Regions from separate parts of the Pedobacter sp. KLB.chiD genome, predicted to be linked through region 1. Evidence: riboswitches for the same ligand, from Rfam matches in the RefSeq annotation. Region 1 holds a riboswitch; the other holds the start of a gene.
What was found. Region 1 has a riboswitch for cobalamin ahead of ACK1I8_RS09130 (TonB-dependent receptor plug domain-containing protein). Riboswitches for the same ligand answer to the same signal wherever they lie in the genome.
Positions count from the first base shown of each region.

Region 2: it holds a riboswitch for cobalamin, as region 1 does, so the genes downstream of both, metE (5-methyltetrahydropteroyltriglutamate--homocysteine S-methyltransferase) here and ACK1I8_RS09130 (TonB-dependent receptor plug domain-containing protein) in region 1, are expected to answer to the same signal.

Region 1 is NZ_CP178207.1:2,244,109-2,254,021, forward strand. Features, by position in the region: gene ACK1I8_RS09100 (Dabb family protein) at 259-594, opposite strand; gene ACK1I8_RS09105 (YMGG-like glycine zipper-containing protein) at 696-1,187, opposite strand; gene ACK1I8_RS09110 (diphthine--ammonia ligase) at 1,318-2,040, opposite strand; gene ACK1I8_RS09115 (SIR2 family NAD-dependent protein deacylase) at 2,033-2,716, opposite strand; gene ACK1I8_RS09120 (ABC transporter substrate-binding protein) at 2,724-3,665, opposite strand; gene ACK1I8_RS09125 (DUF6580 family putative transport protein) at 3,936-4,529, opposite strand; gene ACK1I8_RS09130 (TonB-dependent receptor plug domain-containing protein) at 4,570-6,438, opposite strand; cobalamin riboswitch at 6,536-6,731, opposite strand; gene ACK1I8_RS09135 (serine hydrolase) at 6,815-8,059, shown strand; gene ACK1I8_RS09140 (sigma-54-dependent transcriptional regulator) at 8,164-9,567, shown strand; gene ACK1I8_RS09145 (chloride channel protein) at 9,715-9,913, opposite strand, start outside.
Region 2 is NZ_CP178207.1:4,460,882-4,470,794, reverse strand. Features, by position in the region: gene ACK1I8_RS18410 (CPBP family intramembrane glutamic endopeptidase) at 1-178, shown strand, start outside; gene ACK1I8_RS18405 (putative signal transducing protein) at 159-365, shown strand; gene ACK1I8_RS18400 (phosphatidate cytidylyltransferase) at 409-1,218, shown strand; gene ACK1I8_RS18395 (class I SAM-dependent methyltransferase) at 1,411-2,076, opposite strand; gene ACK1I8_RS18390 (acyl-CoA thioesterase) at 2,138-2,524, opposite strand; gene metE (5-methyltetrahydropteroyltriglutamate--homocysteine S-methyltransferase) at 2,842-5,175, opposite strand; cobalamin riboswitch at 5,369-5,578, opposite strand; gene ACK1I8_RS18380 (M14 metallopeptidase family protein) at 5,841-8,537, shown strand; gene ACK1I8_RS18375 (DsbA family protein) at 8,844-9,560, shown strand; gene ACK1I8_RS18370 (DUF3820 family protein) at 9,668-9,889, opposite strand; gene ACK1I8_RS18365 (ATP-binding protein) at 9,890-9,913, opposite strand, start outside.

The DNA of each region.
Region 1 (9,913 bases):
CAAAATATAATTTTGGCATTTAATTTTGCCAAATATAAAGGAAGTTGAGAATTTTTGGCACAATACAATTGATCTCATTACCAGGAAGAAACGACTTATCATGCCGGCACAGGTTGGCAATTTTTCATATTGAAGATTTTTGCTACAAAAGGACTAACTGGTCGGCCGAAAAGATTTCTTCACAATGAACTCCGAGAGCAGACCTGTAAAGTTGACAACTACTGCTGGAAAAAACGGTTAGTTATGACGGAAGTGGTTCTAAGCAATTACCGTATCGTGCACCACTACCCTGTACCAGTTTTTAGAGAATTTTTCTACAGCATCTAAGTGTATTTTATCTTCCTGGTATGCATTGTGATCTGCAATGTTCGCAAAGGTAATTGTAAGCGAATAGGTAAAAGAGTTATCGGTAACCGGACGCACGGGCGTGCCGGCAGCTAATCCGTAACTTAATGTTTTGATATATTTAATTGGCTTCAAGCTTTCAAAAAACTTGGCAAAATCGGCTATTTCGTTTTTGGTTAATTGGGGTTTCAACCAGAACATAACAAAATGTTGAATCTGACCTTTATCTGCGGCGGTATGATCTGTCATAAAAAATTTTATTTTATGCAATATAGAAATGATTTACTTGTGTACAAAAAAAGCGTTGCGATTTTATACCGCAACGCTTTTCAAATATGAACAGGCTGATATTAGTTTTGTACCCTGCCTGATTTACGATCTTCACCTCTTCCGATTAAGTAACCGCCACCGGCACCAACCAAACCGCCAATGATAGCACCTCTTCCTTTTTTCTTGTCAATTAAAGCACCACCAACTGCACCAGCAGCACCACCTATTACAGCACCTTTAGCTGCATCACTCCAACCTTTTTTCCTTGCAGTTGGTTGCGTACCGCCATAAGCACTGCTTGAACTTCCGCCAGAACTGGCATATGATCTCCTGGCACTTGTGCTGGATCTTCTGGCAGCTGCTAATTCTGCCTGGTGTTTTGCTTCTTTCTCTTTTTCTACTCTGGCCACTTCAGCTTTTTTAAAGCTGTCAAGGCGTAAACTATCTTTTACGGCTTTAATGGCTAATTGTTTTTCTGCTTCCTGCTGTTTTAAAGCAGCTTCTTCTTTTGCCTTGTTATTACAAGCAAACATCACAGAACTTAATGCGATTACTACCAATATCCTTTTCATAATTTTTGATTTTAGCATGATCCCGGTTCAGCTACCTAACCTCACTGAACAGGTTTCATTTGTGATATATGATTTAGTTAATTACCACTATTAAAGAAAAAATAATGCCAAATGTTTTAAAAATAAAAAATTATTCAATTAAATCGGTGTACCAAAAACCCGAAAGTGTAGGTTTGGCATAAGGATCGTCATTCCCTGACGCAGCTATTGCAGGCGAATTGTATGTTCTGAATACCTGTTCACCTACAGAAAAATCAATTTTTACTTTAAAAATTGCCCCCTCGAAGGCAAAAGTATGAAACTCTCCGTTTTCACCACAGGGATCAATTCCGGGCGGAAGCTGATCAATCAGGTCTTCGCTGATTATTTTTCCACAAATGTCTTTTAGATTCTCCTGTGCACAAACAATGATGGTTTTATAGTTCAGATCGATAAACTCACCGATCAATTCTTTAGTATCCATTCCCCATAATGGAAAGATCGCTTTCAAACCGATTTCAGAAAGCTTACTTTCACGGTAATTGCGTAAATCTTCCAGAAAAATATCACCAAAAATCGAATGCGTGATTCCTTCAGCTTTAAATTTCTCCAGGTGCATACGCATGATATTGTCGTAAGTTTCCATATCTGGCATTTCACCCAAACGGATCTGATACAATGGGATGCCAATACTTTCAGCTTGTTTAATCAGCAAAGTTTCTCTTACTCCATGCATCGAAACCCGATTATATTGTTCAGTGACGGTAGTAACGAGATAACGGATTTCGAGCGTTGCATCCTGAAGGGCATAGTGCAATGCGAGGGTACTATCTTTACCTCCACTCCAGTTAAAAATGCAGCTTTTTTTATCCATTTATTAAAATGCTTTTCAGCTGTTCCATACCATTCACTGCATTTTGTTCAATAGTAATTATATTTTGGTAGCGTTTAACATCAGGAGTTTTTGGATCGATGATGTACTTATTTACCTCACGTGGTACAAAATCAATCAGTCCGGCAGCCGGATAAACCGCTAAAGAAGTGCCGATCAGCACAAACAAATCGGCTTTCCCACAAATTCTGGCCGCAACTTCTATCATCGGTACCGCTTCGCCAAACCACACTACATGCGGCCGCAGTTGCGACCCTAACTCGCAAAGTTCACCCATTTTGATCTCTGAACCTGTAATCGGGTAAGTCAAATCGGGCCTCAGATCAGATTGGGCTCGGGTAATGATGCCATGGAGGTGGGTAACTTTGGTAGAACCTGCTTTTTCGTGCAGATCATCGATATTCTGGGTAATGATTTCAACATCAAAATCGTTTTCGAGTTCGGCCAGCAACTGGTGCGCGCGGTTGGGCTTTGCCGCTAAAACCTGCTTTCTTCTTTCATTATAAAAGTTCTGCACCAATTCCGGATTCCTTTCCCAGGCTTCGGGTGTTGCTACATCATATATATTATAACCTTCCCATAAACCATCCGAATCCCTGAAAGTCTTTAATCCACTTTCGGCACTGATTCCTGCTCCTGTTAATACGACTAATTTCATATCATAATTATATAGATTGGAGCGATTGAACGGACTGGGCGTAATTGATAAACTTGATGGCAATATTCTGATCAGCTTTAAAAATTTCAGGATGAAGCATGCAAGCTAAAGCCTCTATACCTTCTACCAAAGTACCAATACTCGGCTGAGTGAACATGTCAAAATCGGCAATATAAACCTGCTTGTTTTTTACTGCTTCCAGGTTATCCCAACCTGTTTTAGAGGTAAGAAGCTGCATTTCTTCCAAACTTCTTTTCTGATCGAAACCGCATGGCGCAATCACCAAAACCTCCGGATTATATTTTAAGATCTTTTCCCATGGCGTAACGATTGAATCACCCGCAGGGTTCGAAAGCATATCAACACCGCCAGCAGCAGCAATCTGAAAAGGAATCCAATGTCCGCAATTGTAGATTGGTTCAATCCATTCCATCAGCATCACCCGCTTTAAAGGTGATCTGTTTTCACGTAATTTATCCAAAATCTGATCGGTTCTCTGCTGTAAACCTGCCAGGTAACTAAAAGCAACTTCTTCCTTCCCCAAAGCCCTGGCAATGGTAACTGCACATTCAAAAACATCCTGCAGATTATTGGGCGAAAGCGGAACCAGCGTTGGCTGCTTACTTAATTTCATTACAGCTGTTTCGGTACAAACCGTATCGATATTACAAACTTCACATATATCCTGTGTAAAAACTACATCAGGTGCGATGCTTTCCAATAGCGCATCATCTACCCAATACAGGCTTTTGCCCTGTGCTTTGGAAGCCGAAAAAATCCGGTCGATCTCTACACTGGAGTAGTTTTTACCTTCGAGGATACACCGTACGATTTTAGGTTGATCAGCTGCTTCTTTAGGACACTCAAACGTGACCCCGTACAGGTAATCCTGAAGGCCCATATCATAAATCATTTTCGTGGCAGCCGGTAAAAAGGAAACAACTTTCATGGTATTTATAAATTCATCATCCTGAACTTCCGCCCGGCCGGTCGGACGGGTGTTTCAGGATATATTATTATTAAAGTCAGACCTCTATAAGGAAATATCGTTTTCGCAGATGCTGAAATAAATCCGAAAGTTATCTGATCAGCATGACGTAACCACTAAGTTAAAAAAAATCCCCTTTTGAATCGAATCAAAAGAGGATTTCCATGATATTTTAACTTGCCTTGTGTTACCTCAAAAAACTTGTCTGGTGTTACCTCAACAAATAAATATCTACAGCTCTTCTGTTTGCAGTTTTAATACCGGATATTTTGCTTTTAAGGTTTCAAAAGCACTAAAAAGTAAAGCACCATAAATGACAGTTCCTTCTAAAAACCTGATTTCGAATGGAATGGCTTTTACCAGGCAGCTCCAGTAACCAGCTAAATCCTGCGTATATGCCGGATTATTAATCCAAACACCTAAGTCAGTAACCAGCCAGTGGATTAGCACAATGCTCAATGTTGAAGCCAGCAAATTTACCACGTTAATGTTCTTAAGCAGTACTCTGCCTACCAAAACCATTAAAGCAAACGCAATATAGGTCCAGTACCAACCCTCATATAAAAACGACCCACCGCTGTATTTACTGAAAATTGTCGAAGCTAAAACAAAGTCGCTTAAAAACAAACTCAACAGCGGAAAAGCAAATGCTTTAAGGTGATTTTTAAAATAAGCCCCGCCAAACAAAGCTACTGCTCCTATAGAGGAAAAATTGGCAAACTGCAATTCATCAGCGTTGAATGTAACCAGCAAACGGAAAGCTGTTAAAGCCAGAATCATCAGCAACAAAATCAAATTGCGTGGATTAAATTTTAAATGAGCCATTTTTTCTTGGTTAATAAATATAGTACAAAGTTAACTTTAATTAGTGTATATTAAAAATTACACCTGTATTAAAGTTGAAACCTAAGCTATTGTAACCAATAATCTCATTGTATTTTTTATCCAGGATGTTTTTCGCATCGAAGAACAGTTTTATGCGTTTTTTAACAAAAGCATATTCTGCATAGGCATTCAACAATTGATAAGCAGGTAAATGATCAACGGTGTAAGTGGTAAAATTACCATCAGTACGTTTGCCAAAATAGCGGAAATTAGCGCTCACATATAAATTGCTAGTTGCCTGCGCGCCTGCCGTGATGCCAAAGGTATGCTTCGGTCTGCGGAAAAGATAATCTGCAATGGCATTATCCACAAAGTTGAACTCATTACCTTCTACATAAGCATAATAACCGTTGATATTAAACACACTGAATTTAACAGCCGGTTCAATTTCAAAGCCTTTGGTTTTCTGACTTACCTGGTTTACGTAGCCGTTAGGATAAGCATAAATGATTGCATCTGTTAAATCGCGTTTATAACCTGCTAAACGCAAGCTGAATTGATCATCTGCAAAACTGAAATTTACACCAGCTTCATAATTCTGTGATTTCTCAGGTTTTAAAGCCAGGTTGGCACCAAACTGGCCAAAAAGCATGTTTAAGGTAGGCACTTTAAATGCGGTGGAAACCGTTCCAAACAGTTTTATTTCCTTAATGATTTCAATGCTTGGGGTAATTGAATAAGTATAGTTTTCGCCATATTGTTCGTGTTTATTGTAACGTCCGCCAATTTCCAGGTTGAACACACTCAAATCGTGCAAGAATAATGAACTATAAGCGGCAAAAATATTGGTCTCAGGTTTATTCGTAGCAGATGACAATTTCATCACACGGTTATCGATACCCACCAATAAATCCAGTTTACTGCCCAGTTTCTGGTTGTAGAACAAATCTAATAACGATACACGGCCTTCACTAATGCTAGGATACTGGCTGTGCGCATCATTCCTGGTGCTTTCGAAGCTGTAGTTCAACGTTACTTTTCCGGTAGCAAATTCATATCTGGCATTAGTACCTGTAGCAAAGTTTTTCAGAATAGAATAATTGTTTGCATCAGTAAAGGCGCCACCGTCGAACTGGTAGTTACCATCATAATAACGTATAAATGGATTTACCGAAAAATGATTATCCAGTTTAATTCCGAAGTTTGCATTTAAAGCGTCGGTTTTAAAGCCGTCCTTATCAAATACTGATGTATTTCCTACCGGATTAGCAGCTTCAGAAATTCCATCCGTTTTGTGATGGGTATAGTTAATGTTATAAGAAAAGCCTTCCACACCACCATTTAAACCAATGGTTCCTTTATAGGTTTCGTAGCTACCCGCACTGGCCACACCATAAATGGTATTTCCTTTCGGGCCACCTTTTTTAGTGATGATATTGATTACACCTGCAACTGCGTCAGAGCCATAAATGGTAGACTGACCTCCCCTTAAAATTTCGATATGATCGATCTGATCAATAGAAAGCAATCTCAAATCGAATGCTCCCCCATTTCCAGAAGGATCGTTCTGCACAATACCATCAATCAAAACCACGGCGTAAGCGCTTCCTGCGCCCCTGAAAAACACCGACTTGTTTAGACCTGGATTACTGCTTGCCCCGGCCACAACAATTCCGGCCTGCTCGCTAATCAGTTCAGGCAATGATTTACCATTACTGCGTTCTAATACTTCGCGGCTAATGATGGTAACTACTTTACCGGTCTGTGATTGTTTCTGATCGTTTTTAGTTGCAGAAATTACAACATCTTTGAGCTGCAAACTATCCAGCGTTTGAGCATTGGCCACCTGGCCAATCATTAACTGTGCGAGCCCCAGCCCTGCTACAGTTAGCATACTTTTTTTGTTCATGTGATTGTGAGTTTTGCCCACAGCCAACAGATTAGAAAAGGAAATGAAAATATGAACCACGTTAATATCTCAATCCTAGCTTCAATCCCCGAAAGCTATGAAATTAAACGCTAAAGGCAGGTCTTCTGACTTACTCCCGCTTTTTCTGTCTTCCCGCTCAATAGTTAACTGGGCAGTGACTTATGATTGAAAAAACGTTACAGAGCTTACAGCTGCGGGACAGTTACAGATTTACACTGTATTCCCTTTTAATTCCGGGTGTAAAGCCGGAAACCAAAAGCGCTGCAAAAGTAAGAAAATTAAACAACATCTAAAATGCATGACTAAAAATGGTGATTTTAGCAAAAAAAGCTAAATTAGAAATCAAATTTCACGTATGAACAGAGTTTTAGTAATTGCATTTTCGCTCATCAGCTTATCTGTTATGGCGCAAAAAACGGATACCGTTTTCCTAAAAAAATTAATGGAAAGTAAACCTGAACTCTTTTCCGGCGTGCTCAATCATCCCCATAACAATCAGATACAAATCCTTTATACACAAGTTAACCGTAGTGCGAAGAACAAACCCACTTTTAAGACTTACAGTTACCATGTAGATCCACATCATTATTTTTATCCTGCCAGTACAGTAAAGCTTGCTGCAGTTATTTTTGCACTCGAAAAGATAAACCGCTTAAAAAATACCGGATTAAGTGCAAAAAGCACTATGATTACCGATAGTTCATATCAAGGACAAACTAAAGTTCTGAAAGATACCAGCGCAAAAAGCGGTATGCCTTCCATTGAACATTACATTAAAAAGATTCTGCTTACCAGTGATAATGATGCTTTTAACCGCCTATTTGAATTTATAGGCCGCGCAGAAATTAACGAAAAACTGAAGAAAAATGGATTGAATAACAGCCGGATTTTAAACCGTTTGGCTATTGGTGATGCGGGAGAATCAGCTAAACATACCAATCCTGTCAAATTTTACAATGGTAATCAATTAATATACGATCAACCGGCTCAGTACGATCCAAAAGAATATGAGCTGAAACTAACTAATGTGGTAATGGGTAAAGGTTATATGGACAGTGCCGACAGATTAGTGAATAAACCTTTCAGTTTAGCGGGAAAGAATGCCTTCGCCATCAACGATCAACATAAACTGATGCGAAAATTAATCTTTCCTGAAGCTTTTCCGATTAAAGAGCGATTTAACCTGACTGCCGGTGATTACAGGTTGATTTACACCTATATGAGTAAATATCCAACAGAAAGCGATTATCCTAAATATGATCAGAAAGAATTTTGGGCAACCTATGCCAAGATGCTTTATTATGGACGTGAGCGGATAAATCCTGAACCTAACATCAGAATTTTTAATAAATATGGCGATAGTTACGGTTTCATTATCGATAACGCTTATTTTGTTGATTTTAAAAATGGAATTGAATATTTCCTTACCGCAGTGGTGCAGAGCAATGAAGACGGAATATTTAACGACAATATATACGAATATGATACCGTTTGCTTCCCTTTTATGAAAAATCTGGGCAGAACCATTTACGAGCTGGAATTAAAGAGGGTTAAAAAACACCGGCTTAACCTCACCAAATTTAAAATGGATTACCATTAAAACCTTTTTAATCCTTTTGGGTTTATAGCCTATAAATTGTATAAAAAACTATACATTAATTAAAAAATAATATATTCGCATTTCAAAGAAGAATAACATCTCTAATGGCTAAATTATTAATAATTGACGATGAGCGTGCAATAAGGAGTACCTTACGCGAAATTCTGGAGTATGAAAATTATGATGTCGAAGATATAGATAATGGTATTGACGGCCTCGAAATGATCAAAAAGGGAAATTTCGATCTGGTACTTTGCGATATCAAGATGAATAAGATGGATGGTATGGAAGTGCTGGAACAAGCACAGATCATTAAACCAGATTTACCATTCATTATGATATCCGGCCATGGCACTGTTGAAACTGCTATTGAAGCCAGCAAAAAAGGAGCTTTCGATTTTATCTCGAAACCACCTGACTTAAATCGCTTATTAATTACTGTACGTAATGGTTTAGACCGTGGAACCTTAGTTACCGAAACCAAGGTTTTAAAACGTAAAGCCAGTAAAACCCGCGAAATTTTGGGCGAATCGGAAAGTATTTCCAAAATCAAAGAAACCATTGAGCGTGTTGCACCAACAGAAGCCCGTGTATTAATTACCGGTGCAAATGGTAGTGGTAAAGAGCTGGTAGCCCGCTGGTTACATGAAAAATCCAATCGTGCAGATAGTCCTTTAATCGAAGTAAACTGTGCAGCCATTCCATCAGAACTCATTGAAAGTGAATTATTTGGACATGAGAAAGGTTCTTTTACTTCTGCTGTCAAGCAACGCATCGGGAAATTTGAACTGGCTAACGGTGGAACTTTATTTTTAGATGAGATTGGAGATATGAGTCTCTCAGCCCAGGCGAAAGTTTTACGTGCTTTACAGGAGCATAAAATTACGCGTGTGGGTGGCGAAAAAGAAATTGACGTAAATGTTCGCGTTTTAGCAGCAACCAATAAAGATTTATTGAAGGAAATTGAAGACGGTAACTTCCGAATGGACTTGTATCACCGCTTAAATGTAATCAATATCCATGTCCCACATTTAACTGAACGCACAGATGATATTCCGGTTATTGCACAGAATTTTTTAGAGAATATCTGCAGCGATTATGGAATGCCTGTCAAAAAAATAAATGAGGCCGGTATGTTGGCTTTGCAAGCTTTACCATGGACGGGTAACGTACGTGAGCTGCACAACATGATTGAACGCTTGATTATATTAAGCGATAAGGTTATTACCGAAAACGATGTACGTGCTTTTGCAAATCCGGGAGGTGGTACTAACATAGGTGCCGCGACCAGTACACAGATTGCGGGTGCCGGCGGCGCTGGTCTGGCATCTTCTTTTGATTCGTTCAATAATTTCCAGGATTATAAAGATTATGCTGAACGCGAATTCATCAAGTTCAAGCTCGAAAAAAACAATTGGAATGTATCAAAAACAGCTGACGAAATTGATATCCAAAGAAGTCACTTATATAGCAAGATAGAGAAATTTGGCTTAAAAAGAGCTGAATAACCCCTAGCCCCCAAAAGGTAGAGTAGTTATACATTTTTTAAAATTTAAAGTTGAAATGAGAAGATTTATCTTATCGTTTCAACTTTTTTATTAAAGAAAGCGATTTAAGGACAGAAAATTTAAAGTCTTCTTATGGGAATTTAGGGCTTAGCCCATATAATCATTCTGTCTCATCAGCAAAGCCCTGTATTTGTTAAAAATTGCCGTTTTAGAAACAAAGCCTAAATATTGATTCTTTGTACTTAACACCGGCAAAATCCATACATTTTCCTGCTCCATTTTTTTTAATACCGATTTCAGATCATCATTTTCGATAATGATGTTTGGTGCGGTTTGGACCAGATGA
Region 2 (9,913 bases), 2.2 Mb from region 1:
GAATAATGCCTACGCGGTTTGTGCGGCTTTTTATATGCAAAAACACCATATGCCACTTGATAAAGCTGATGAACCGATCGGTTTTACTTGGTATGGCTATTTAATTAGTGCAATAATTACCATAGCTTTGTTTAAATTTTTTAAAGATAGCGCATCAAGTGAGCGAAAATTGGGTTAAAGTATACACCACCAGCAATGCCTTTGCGGCAGAAGTGTTAAAGCAGGGATTAACAGAAGCCGGCATCCCGGCGGTTACCATAAATAAACAGCTCTCGGCATATAATATTGGCGAAATAAATGTTTTGGTGAATAAGGTAGATTTCAATAAAGCCATAGAATACATCGTTGAGAACGAAATTGAATAGTGATCATGACCTTAAACCTTACACCTTTTACCTCTTACCTTAAATGAAAACCAGGGCAATAACCGCTTTCTTTTTTACCATCGTCATGCTTGGCTCTATCTTTTTGGGGAGTTATGCATTTACAATTTTCTATCTTATTCTAAGTGTTTTATCCTTATTCGAATTTTATAAGCTGATTAAAAATGCCGGCATCAGGCCGCATCGAAACATAGGCTTAATGGCAGGATCCTTAATCTTTTTAATGGCCGCAGGCCTGCATTACTTAGAATATGATGTTAAATATCTGTTGCTTTGTATCCCGCTAATTTTCTCGGTTTTTATCACCGAGTTGTATAAAAAAAACAAAATACCTTTTGCCAATATCTCCTATACATTTGTTGGCTTTGTTTATGTTACCATTCCGTTCTGTTTTTTCCATGCGCTGGGCTTTTTAAAAAACTGGAATGAATATAATTTTCATTTACCGCTGGCATTTCTGTTAATGCTCTGGGCAAATGATACCGGTGCTTATCTTTTTGGCGTAAAATACGGTAAACGAAAACTGTTCGAACGTCATTCGCCGAAGAAAAGCTGGGAAGGATTTTTCGGAGGGATGTTCACCAGCATTTTGGTTGCTTTTGGTTTGTCTTTTCTGTTTACCGAAAACCAGGCTTGGGTTTGGATGGGTATGGCTGTGTTAATTGCAAGTTTTGGCACATTGGGAGATTTAGTGGAATCGATGCTTAAACGCAGTTTAGATACCAAAGACAGTGGGGGTTTGCTGCCAGGGCATGGCGGTTTGTTAGATCGTTTTGATGGCTTATTATTGGCTGCGCCGGTAGTTTATGCGTATTTATATCTGATTTTGTATTAAAAACAAAAGAAATTTTAGCCGCAGATTGACGTAGACAAACTCAGATTTGATGGCTGTTTTTAAGCCTAGCTAATTATAGTCGCCTTAACCAGAATAAATGATTACATCTGTAGTGCGATTGTGCTTTAGCCGATACAATCGCTATTTTAGCTAATCCTCGTAAACGAAGGCTATGATTTTTTATTGATGTATCTAATTGGAAGCAACCATAACATGATATGTTCTCTCTACCTGCTGGCCTGTTTTGCTTTTTATCTGTTCTGTTTTGTTAACCATATTTTCAATTGTAAAGCCGGCACTTTCTAGTAACTTTTTTACTTTTTCAACTTCATAAAGCGTAAAACCATAAGATGTAAATGGAAGATTTTGCATAAAGCTTTTATCGGCAAAGCATAAAGCAAGGATCCCGTTAGGCTTCAAAGTGCGTTTTATTTCGTTAAGGTATCCGCTTGGATTTCTCCAGAAATAAATGGTATTGACGGTGAAAATTTTGTCGAACTGATGATCATGGAAACGCAAACTATTTCCATCTGTCAGTTTGAATTGAACATTTCCCTGTGTTAAAAACTCCTGATTGATTTTTTCAGCTTCGGCAATAATCGTCTTTGAAATATCTGCGCCGTAATACTTTAGGTTTTCTGCTTTTGATAATAGCTGAGCAATGTGCCCACCGTTTCCGTGGCCAATTTCTAAAACATTTTCATTGTTTTTGAGATCTAATGCATCAATTGCAGAAGTAGTCATGCCGATGTTGCTCGCATGCATCATCTCCCCTGTTTTAATACCATGTTCGCCTTCGGGACAGCCCAATTGGTACGCAATATTTTTTAACTCTTCTTCCGAATGCTGGTGTTCCATGATCAAATCTAAAGATTTAAACCTGATCTTTTTTATATCACTTTAGCAAAAATTTATAAGATTATTTAATTACCTGAACGGGCTTTTTGTTTTCATCAATGGCTACAAAAGTAAAGTCGCCATGTACGGCCAGTTCTCTTCCTTCGGCATACATCTGTTCGATATAAATTTCTACGTTAACTTTTAAACTGGTGTTACCCACATGGCTTACCTTGCCAATAAGCTCTACAATGGTACCTGCCGGAATCGGTTTTTTAAAATCGATCCGATCGCTGCTCACGGTAACCATAATCTGGCGGCTAAAACGGGTTGCGGTAATAAAAGCAACTTCATCCATTAAATGCATGGCAGTGCCACCAAAAAGCGTATCATAATGATTGGTTGTATTCGGAAAAACGGCTTTAAAAATACTGGTTTTTGAGTTTTCTATTCTTTCTGATAATGTCATGGCGGTAAATATAGGGTGAGTAAAAAGCTTTGACAACTTTCTGATCAGAAAGTTGTCAAAGTTGAGATGAGGATAAAAAATTAATCAGGAAAAATCTCATCCAATGCTTGTAGAAGGGCAATCTATTTCACAATGACGGCCTTCGACAAGCCACTATTGACAAAATCCAATAGTGCGTTCGTCATTCTCGCGCATGCGGGAATCTTAATGTGAGTGCTTTAAGATTCCCAATCAAGTTGGGAATGACGATTTCTTAAGGAACGTTACCTAGTAAAATTTATCTGTCAATCCTATTGATTTATACATTAAAAATCAGATTAATTCACCTGAAGGTTCGCTGAAAGTACATCTTCGGTTTTTCGCATCTCTTTTGCGGCTTCCACCATTTCGATCAATGCTTTTTTGGTTTCGTCCCATCCGCGTGTTTTTAAACCACAATCGGGATTTACCCAAAGCTGTGTTGAAGGAATAACAGCTTTCGCTTTTTTGAGTAACTGAACCATTTCTTCACGTTTAGGAACCCTGGGAGAGTGGATATCGTAAACGCCCGGTCCAATCTCATTTGGATATTTAAAATCGGCAAATGCGTCTAATAATTCCATCTGTGAGCGTGAGGTTTCGATGGTAATCACATCTGCATCCATATCGGCAATGTTTTGGATGATATCGTTAAACTCCGAATAGCACATATGGGTGTGGATCTGCGTATCGTCTTTCACACCACTAGCTGAAATTTTAAAGGCTTTCACTGCCCAGTTCAGGTAGTCTTGCCAATCAGCTTTGCGCAAAGGCAGACCTTCTCTAATGGCTGGCTCATCAATCTGAATGATTTTAATCCCTGCATTTTCCAGGTCGCATACCTCGTCGCGGATAGCCAGGGCAATCTGTGTACAGGTTTCTGATCGTGGCTGGTCATTTCTTACGAACGACCACTGTAAAATGGTTACCGGACCTGTCAACATGCCTTTCATGTATTTAGAGGTAAGCGACTGCGCATAAGCCGTCCACTTTAACGTCATGGGTTTTGGGCGCGAAACATCACCAAAGATAATTGGTGGTTTTACACAGCGTGATCCATAGCTCTGTACCCAACCATTTTTAGAGAAAGCAAAACCATCAAGCTGCTCACCAAAATATTCAACCATATCATTGCGTTCAAACTCACCGTGAACCAAAACATCCAGATCGATTTCTTCCTGCCATCTTACTGCTTTTTCAGTTTCTTTTGCAAGGAGATCATCGTATTCCTCAACAGTGAACGTTCCGTTTTTTAATTTTGCCCTCCAGCTTCTTACCTCTGTGGTTTGCGGAAACGATCCGATGGTAGTGGTGGTATAAATGGGCAGATTAAGCTCCTGTTGCTTGATTTTTCTACACGGAAATGGACTCAGACGTTGAGCATCCTGCTCTTTTAAGGCCAAAACCCTTTGTTTAACGGTAGGATTATGGATGATTTTAGAAACTTTACGGTTAGCAATGGCAATCTTATTTTCTTCGAGTTTTTGCAGGGTAGATGCAGGGCTTTCGTTGGTGATCAGTTTTTTTAAGGTAACTAGTTCTGCAATTTTTTGCTTTGCATAGGCCAGCCATTGTTTAATTTCTGCAGATAAAATTTTCTCGTTGGTTTCATTCTCCAGATCAACAGGCGAATGGATCAATGAACAAGATGGAGCAATCCAGACTTTATCTTGGCCTCTTCTTTCTATAACCTGATTGATGATTGAAAGAGATTTCGAGAAATCATTTTTCCAGATGTTTCTTCCATCTACCAAACCTAAAGAAAGAATGGTATCTTCTTTTAACGAAGCTAAAACATCACCTAATTGATCTTCTGCGCGTACCAGGTCGATATGTAAAACATTTACAGGCAATGAGGTCGTTAATGCTAGGTTGTTGCCTAGTCCTTCAAAATAAGTAGCTAAAACAATTTTTAACCTTGGAAAAGCTTTCCGGATTTCTTTATAGGCATATTCATAAGCTTTTTTATCTTTATCAGTAAGATCTAAAGTCAAAAATGGCTCATCAAACTGGACATACGCTACATCCAGCGCGTCTAAACGTGATAAAATCTCTATATAAACCGGAAGGAGGTTTTTAATCAGGTCTATTTTTTCAAAACCTGCTTCTTTTTCCTTACCCAACAAAAGATAGGAAACCGGACCGATTAGGACAGGTTTGGTATCAATTCCTAATTGCTTTGCCTCATAAAACTCATCGATAATTTTGGTAGAGAAAAGTTTAAAAGGTTGGTTTTTGTAAAACTCAGGCACAATGTAATGGTAATTGGTATCGAACCATTTGGTCATTTCCATCGCTACCACATCCAGCCCTTCTTTTTGGCACCCTCTTGCCATCGCGAAATAAAGATCAAGTTCCTCATTTCCTTTTCTCAGGATCACCTCGTTGTACCTTTTTGGGATGGCTCCAAAAATTAGGGAATGATCGAGGACATGATCATAAAAAGAAAAATCGTTTGATGGAATCACATCAATACCGGCTTCTTTTTGCTGTTTCCAATTTTCGTGGCGAATGTTTTTGCCCACCTGCAGTACATTTTTGTACCCAGTTTTATCTGCCCAATAATTTTCGCAGATTTTCTTTAATTCCCTTTGACTACCTATTCGCGGATAGCCTAGATTTTGCGTTAGCATCTCTCTTAAAGATTAAGTAAAAAAATCGTTTAAAAGCTCTTAAAGCAATATTTGTAATACTTTTTGTTTAAAATTTAAGGAAAGGTTAGGGCACAACCGGCCCACTTATCAGCAAAAAGCTTAAAGCAAGCCTATAAAATTTTGATTTTATGGTGTACAATCAGACCTGACCAATTACTTTATAACGCGAAAGCACCGTCAATTCAATATAGGCAGGTCTCCTGACTTATTCCCGATCCTATCGCCTTCCCATCCTCATAAAAGAACAGTGGCATGAATGATAAGACCGTTGTCTTTTTTAAACAAAAGACAGAATTTACAGTTGCGCGACAGCTCGTGATTTGCACACGATTCCCTATTAATCCCGGGTGTAACTCCGGGAACCTGTATCGGTTGATGAAAAATAAAGTTAAGAACTTACATCAGCACAAATGTATGGATTAGGATTTAAAGATTAAGGTATTTTCTTAAGCATTGGATTTCGACTGCTTCCAATTCATGGTATTTAATTTTTTTAGCCATGGATATATGCAGACAGTATGGTTTTTTGCGATGTTTAACATATTATACTCAGAACATATTATCACTTGTAACAAATTTACAGCAAGCGGTTTATGATGCCCATTCTCTATTATATTTGGCTACCCAAACTTAAATCCTTATTTATGATCAAAAACTACTTTAAAGGGCTTTGCATTGCTTTTTTAATGGTAAACAGCTATGCATTGCCGGCGCAGGAGGTACCCACGCCAAAATCTCATTTCGGTTTTGATGTCGGAGACGATTATCAGTTAGCCAATTACACCCAAACAGCAGACTATTTTAAAAAACTGGCTGCAAGTTCTAACCGGATTAAACTAGTGGATATCGGTAAAACCGAAGAAGGCAGAAGTCAATATATGCTGATAGTTTCTTCGCCCGAAAACTTGAATAAATTAGACCGTTATAAAGAAATTTCACAACAGCTGGCCCATGCTGAAATTACTCCCGAACAGGCGAAAACCTTGGCACAGGAGGGTAAGGCAGTAGTTTGGATAGATGGCGGCCTGCATGCAAATGAAGTGGTTGGTACCCATCAGCTGATTCAGACGATATATGAATTTGCCTCGAGAACCGATCCTGAAACTTTGCGTATCCTGGATAATGTGATCATTTTATTTACCCATGCCAATCCTGACGGACAGGAGTTGATCAGCAATTGGTACATGAGGAATAAAGACCCTAAGAAAAGAACAACATCCGGATTGCCTGTGCTTTACGAAAAATATGCCGGGCATGATAATAACCGCGATTTTTTTATGCTAAATCTCAAAGAAACACAGAATATCGGCCGTCAGCTTTTTATAGAGTGGATCCCGCAGATTATGTACAACCATCATCAGGCTGGTCCGGCGGGAACAGTCGTGGCAGGCCCACCCTATCGGGATCCTTTTAATTATGTATTCGACCCAACCATTTTAACCAGTTTGGATGCAGTAGGTGCGGCCATGCATAACAGGATGAACGTAGAAAATAAGCCCGGTTACACCCAACGTGGTGGGTCTGTTTATTCTACCTGGTACAACGGAGGATTAAGGACGACCACCTATTTTCATAACATGATTGGACTGCTGACCGAAATTATCGGCAATCCTACTCCATCCGAAATTCCATTGGTTCCATCGCGTTTGCTGCCGAGTGGGGATTCGCCAAACCCGATCACTCCGAGAAAATGGTATTTTAAGAATTCGATCGATTATTCTGTATCGTTAAACTATGCCGTTTTGAACTACGCGTCGCGTTACCATGATGAGTTACTGTACAATATTTATCAAATGGGTAGAAATTCGATTGAAAGAGGTAAAAAAAACACCTGGTCTTTCTCTCCAAAGAAAATTGAAGCCATTAACAGTGCTGCAAAAGGAGAAAAAGGTGCCGCAAATTCTGGAAGTGATGCAGATTTAGGATCCCGACGTCAGATTAGCATGAAAGCTTTTGATACCGTGATGAAAGCGCCGGTAAACCGTGATCCGCGAGGGTATATTTTATCGGCAGATCAACCCGATTTTAACACTGCCATTAAGTTTTTAAACGCATTGATCAGAACGGGTATAGTGGTGCAAAAAGCAACGGCCCCGTTTAGCGTTGCAGGGAAAAATTACCCTGCCGGAAGTTACGTCGTTAAAACCGATCAGGCTTTCCGTCCACATGTGTTGGATATGTTCGAACCACAGGATCATCCAAATGATTTTAAATATGAAGGTGGTGCACCAATTCCGCCGTATGATGCCGCCGGATGGACTTTAGCTTATTTAATGGATGTAAAATTCGACCGTATTCTGGATGATTTTTCGGGGCCTTTTGAGAAAAATCCTTATGGCAACTTATTAAAACCTGAGCATAAATTGCCAAATGGATCGGGTTATGTGTTAAGTGCTGCACAAAACGATTCTTATACGGCGGTTAACGATTTATTGAAGAACAAAGTTGAAGTTTACCGTTCGGTAGAAAACGGTGATTTCTATGTTTCCTCAGCAGGAAAATCAATATTGGAAAAAGCCAATGTCAAAATAAAAAGTGCTGCAGCACCTAAGAACAAGGTTAAAGTTTCACCGGCAAGAGTTGCCCTCTGGGATACTTATGGAGGCTCTATGGCATCCGGTTGGGTGCGGTTTTTAATGGAACAGTACCACTATAATGCCACTGTAATTTATCCGCAGGATGTAGATGCAGGGAACTTAAAATCCAAATACGATGTAATTGTTTTTGTGGGTGGAGCTATACCTTCTGTCCAGGGAGGAGGCTTTGGAAACAGATCTTTCGGACCAAGGGCAGAAGAGGTTCCACAGGAATTTAGAAACCGTTTGGGCAGGGTTAATGTCGATAAATCGATTCCTGAATTAAAGAAATTTTTAGAAGCAGGTGGCAATATTGTAACCATTGGTAGCAGTACGAACCTGGCTTATCACTTAAATCTTCCCGTAAGAAATGCGATGGTCGAAATTATAAATGGTGAAGAAAAGAGATTGCCTGCCGAAAAATATTATATTCCCGGAAGTGTATTAAATGTTCGTATAGATACTACTTTGCCAACGAATTGGGGGATGGAAAAAGAAGCGGACATATATTTCGATAACAGCCCTGTTTTTAAACTCAGTGGTGATGCCATCGCTTCGGGTAAAATCAAACCTTTGATGTGGTTTGAAAACGCCACTCCTTTGCGTAGTGGCTGGGCCTGGGGGCAGGCTTACCTGCAAGATGGGATAACAGCTTTCGAAGCCGAGGTTGGGAAAGGTAAATTGCTTGCTTTTGGTCCTGAAATTACCTTCAGGGCACAAACGCATGGTACTTTTAAGCTTATATTTAATCAGTTGTATAAATAATAACCAGTTATTGCTTAGTTTGTCACATTGAGCGTTCTGATCGGTCGTCATTCTCGCGTAGGCGAGAATCTTAATGCAACCTGCAAACCTACCAAGGCATTAAGATTCCCAATCAAGTTGGGAATGACGGTTTCTCACGGCAAATCGATTTATTAAAATCTCCTTATCAGGTATCTGGATTTTGTACAATAAATTATCCCTCAGAATTGACATTCTTTGATTAATGTAGAAGCCACTATCATTTAGGATAGTGGCTTTTTACTTTGGCTTTACTATAGCCAATTATAATCCGCTTAATTTTGTGCGATGAAAGTAGAAATCTGGTCGGATGTAATGTGTCCGTTTTGCTATATTGGGAAAAGACATTTTGAGCAGGCCATTGAAAAATTGCCTTTTAAAAATGAAATCGAAATAGACTGGAAGAGTTTTCAGCTCAACCCAGAGTATCATAATACGAATAATGAAACGGTATACGATTACCTCTCGCGAAGTAAGGGAATGCCGGTTGAGCAGGCCAAACAGATGACTAAGCAAGTGGTTGATATGGCTGCGAATGCAGGTTTAAATATAGATTTTGACACCAGTGTTCCAGCAAATACCTTTAATGCACACCGTTTAATCCATTTGGCAGCAAAGCATCATCTTCAGGATTTAGCGGAAGAAAAACTGTTTGAAGCCCATTTTGTAAATGGCAAAAACATTGGTGAGACTGATGTTTTAGCTGATCTTGCAGTTGAAATAGGTTTGGATAAGGATGAAGCTGTGGCCGTTTTAAATAGCGATGAATTTGCTGAAGCTGTTCGTTATGATATTTATGAAAGCCAGAATTTAGGTATCAGAGGCGTTCCTTATTTTGTAATGGATCGTAAATATGGTATTTCTGGTGCCCAACCTGTTCAGGCTTTTACCGATGCGCTTACCCAAAGTTTTACCGAGTGGAAAGAAACTCAACCTAAAACAACGCTAACCTCATTAAATAAAAATGATGATGCGGTTTGTAATGAGAATGGTTGTGAGATATAGAATTGTTTCCCTCAGATTGCGCCTGATCTTCGCAGATTTGGTCCGAAAATCTTTTTCGCTGCGGAAGTTAAGCAAGACGATCGACAGGAATAAATGTTCGGATTTATTTATCGATTTTGATTCTTCAAGGGCGTTAATAAATATTCCAAACCATTCATCCGGATTTCGAACATGGTAGCCATTAAATCGCCTAATTTTCCTTTCGGGAAACCTTTGTCTTTGTACCATAGCAAATAACTTTCAGGAATGTTGCAGATCAGGTAGCCTTTGTATTTTCCATAAGGCATTTGCATTTGCACTAAATCGAGCAATAAAGTGGGGTCTAACATTTATAATATAAAATCTAAATAATT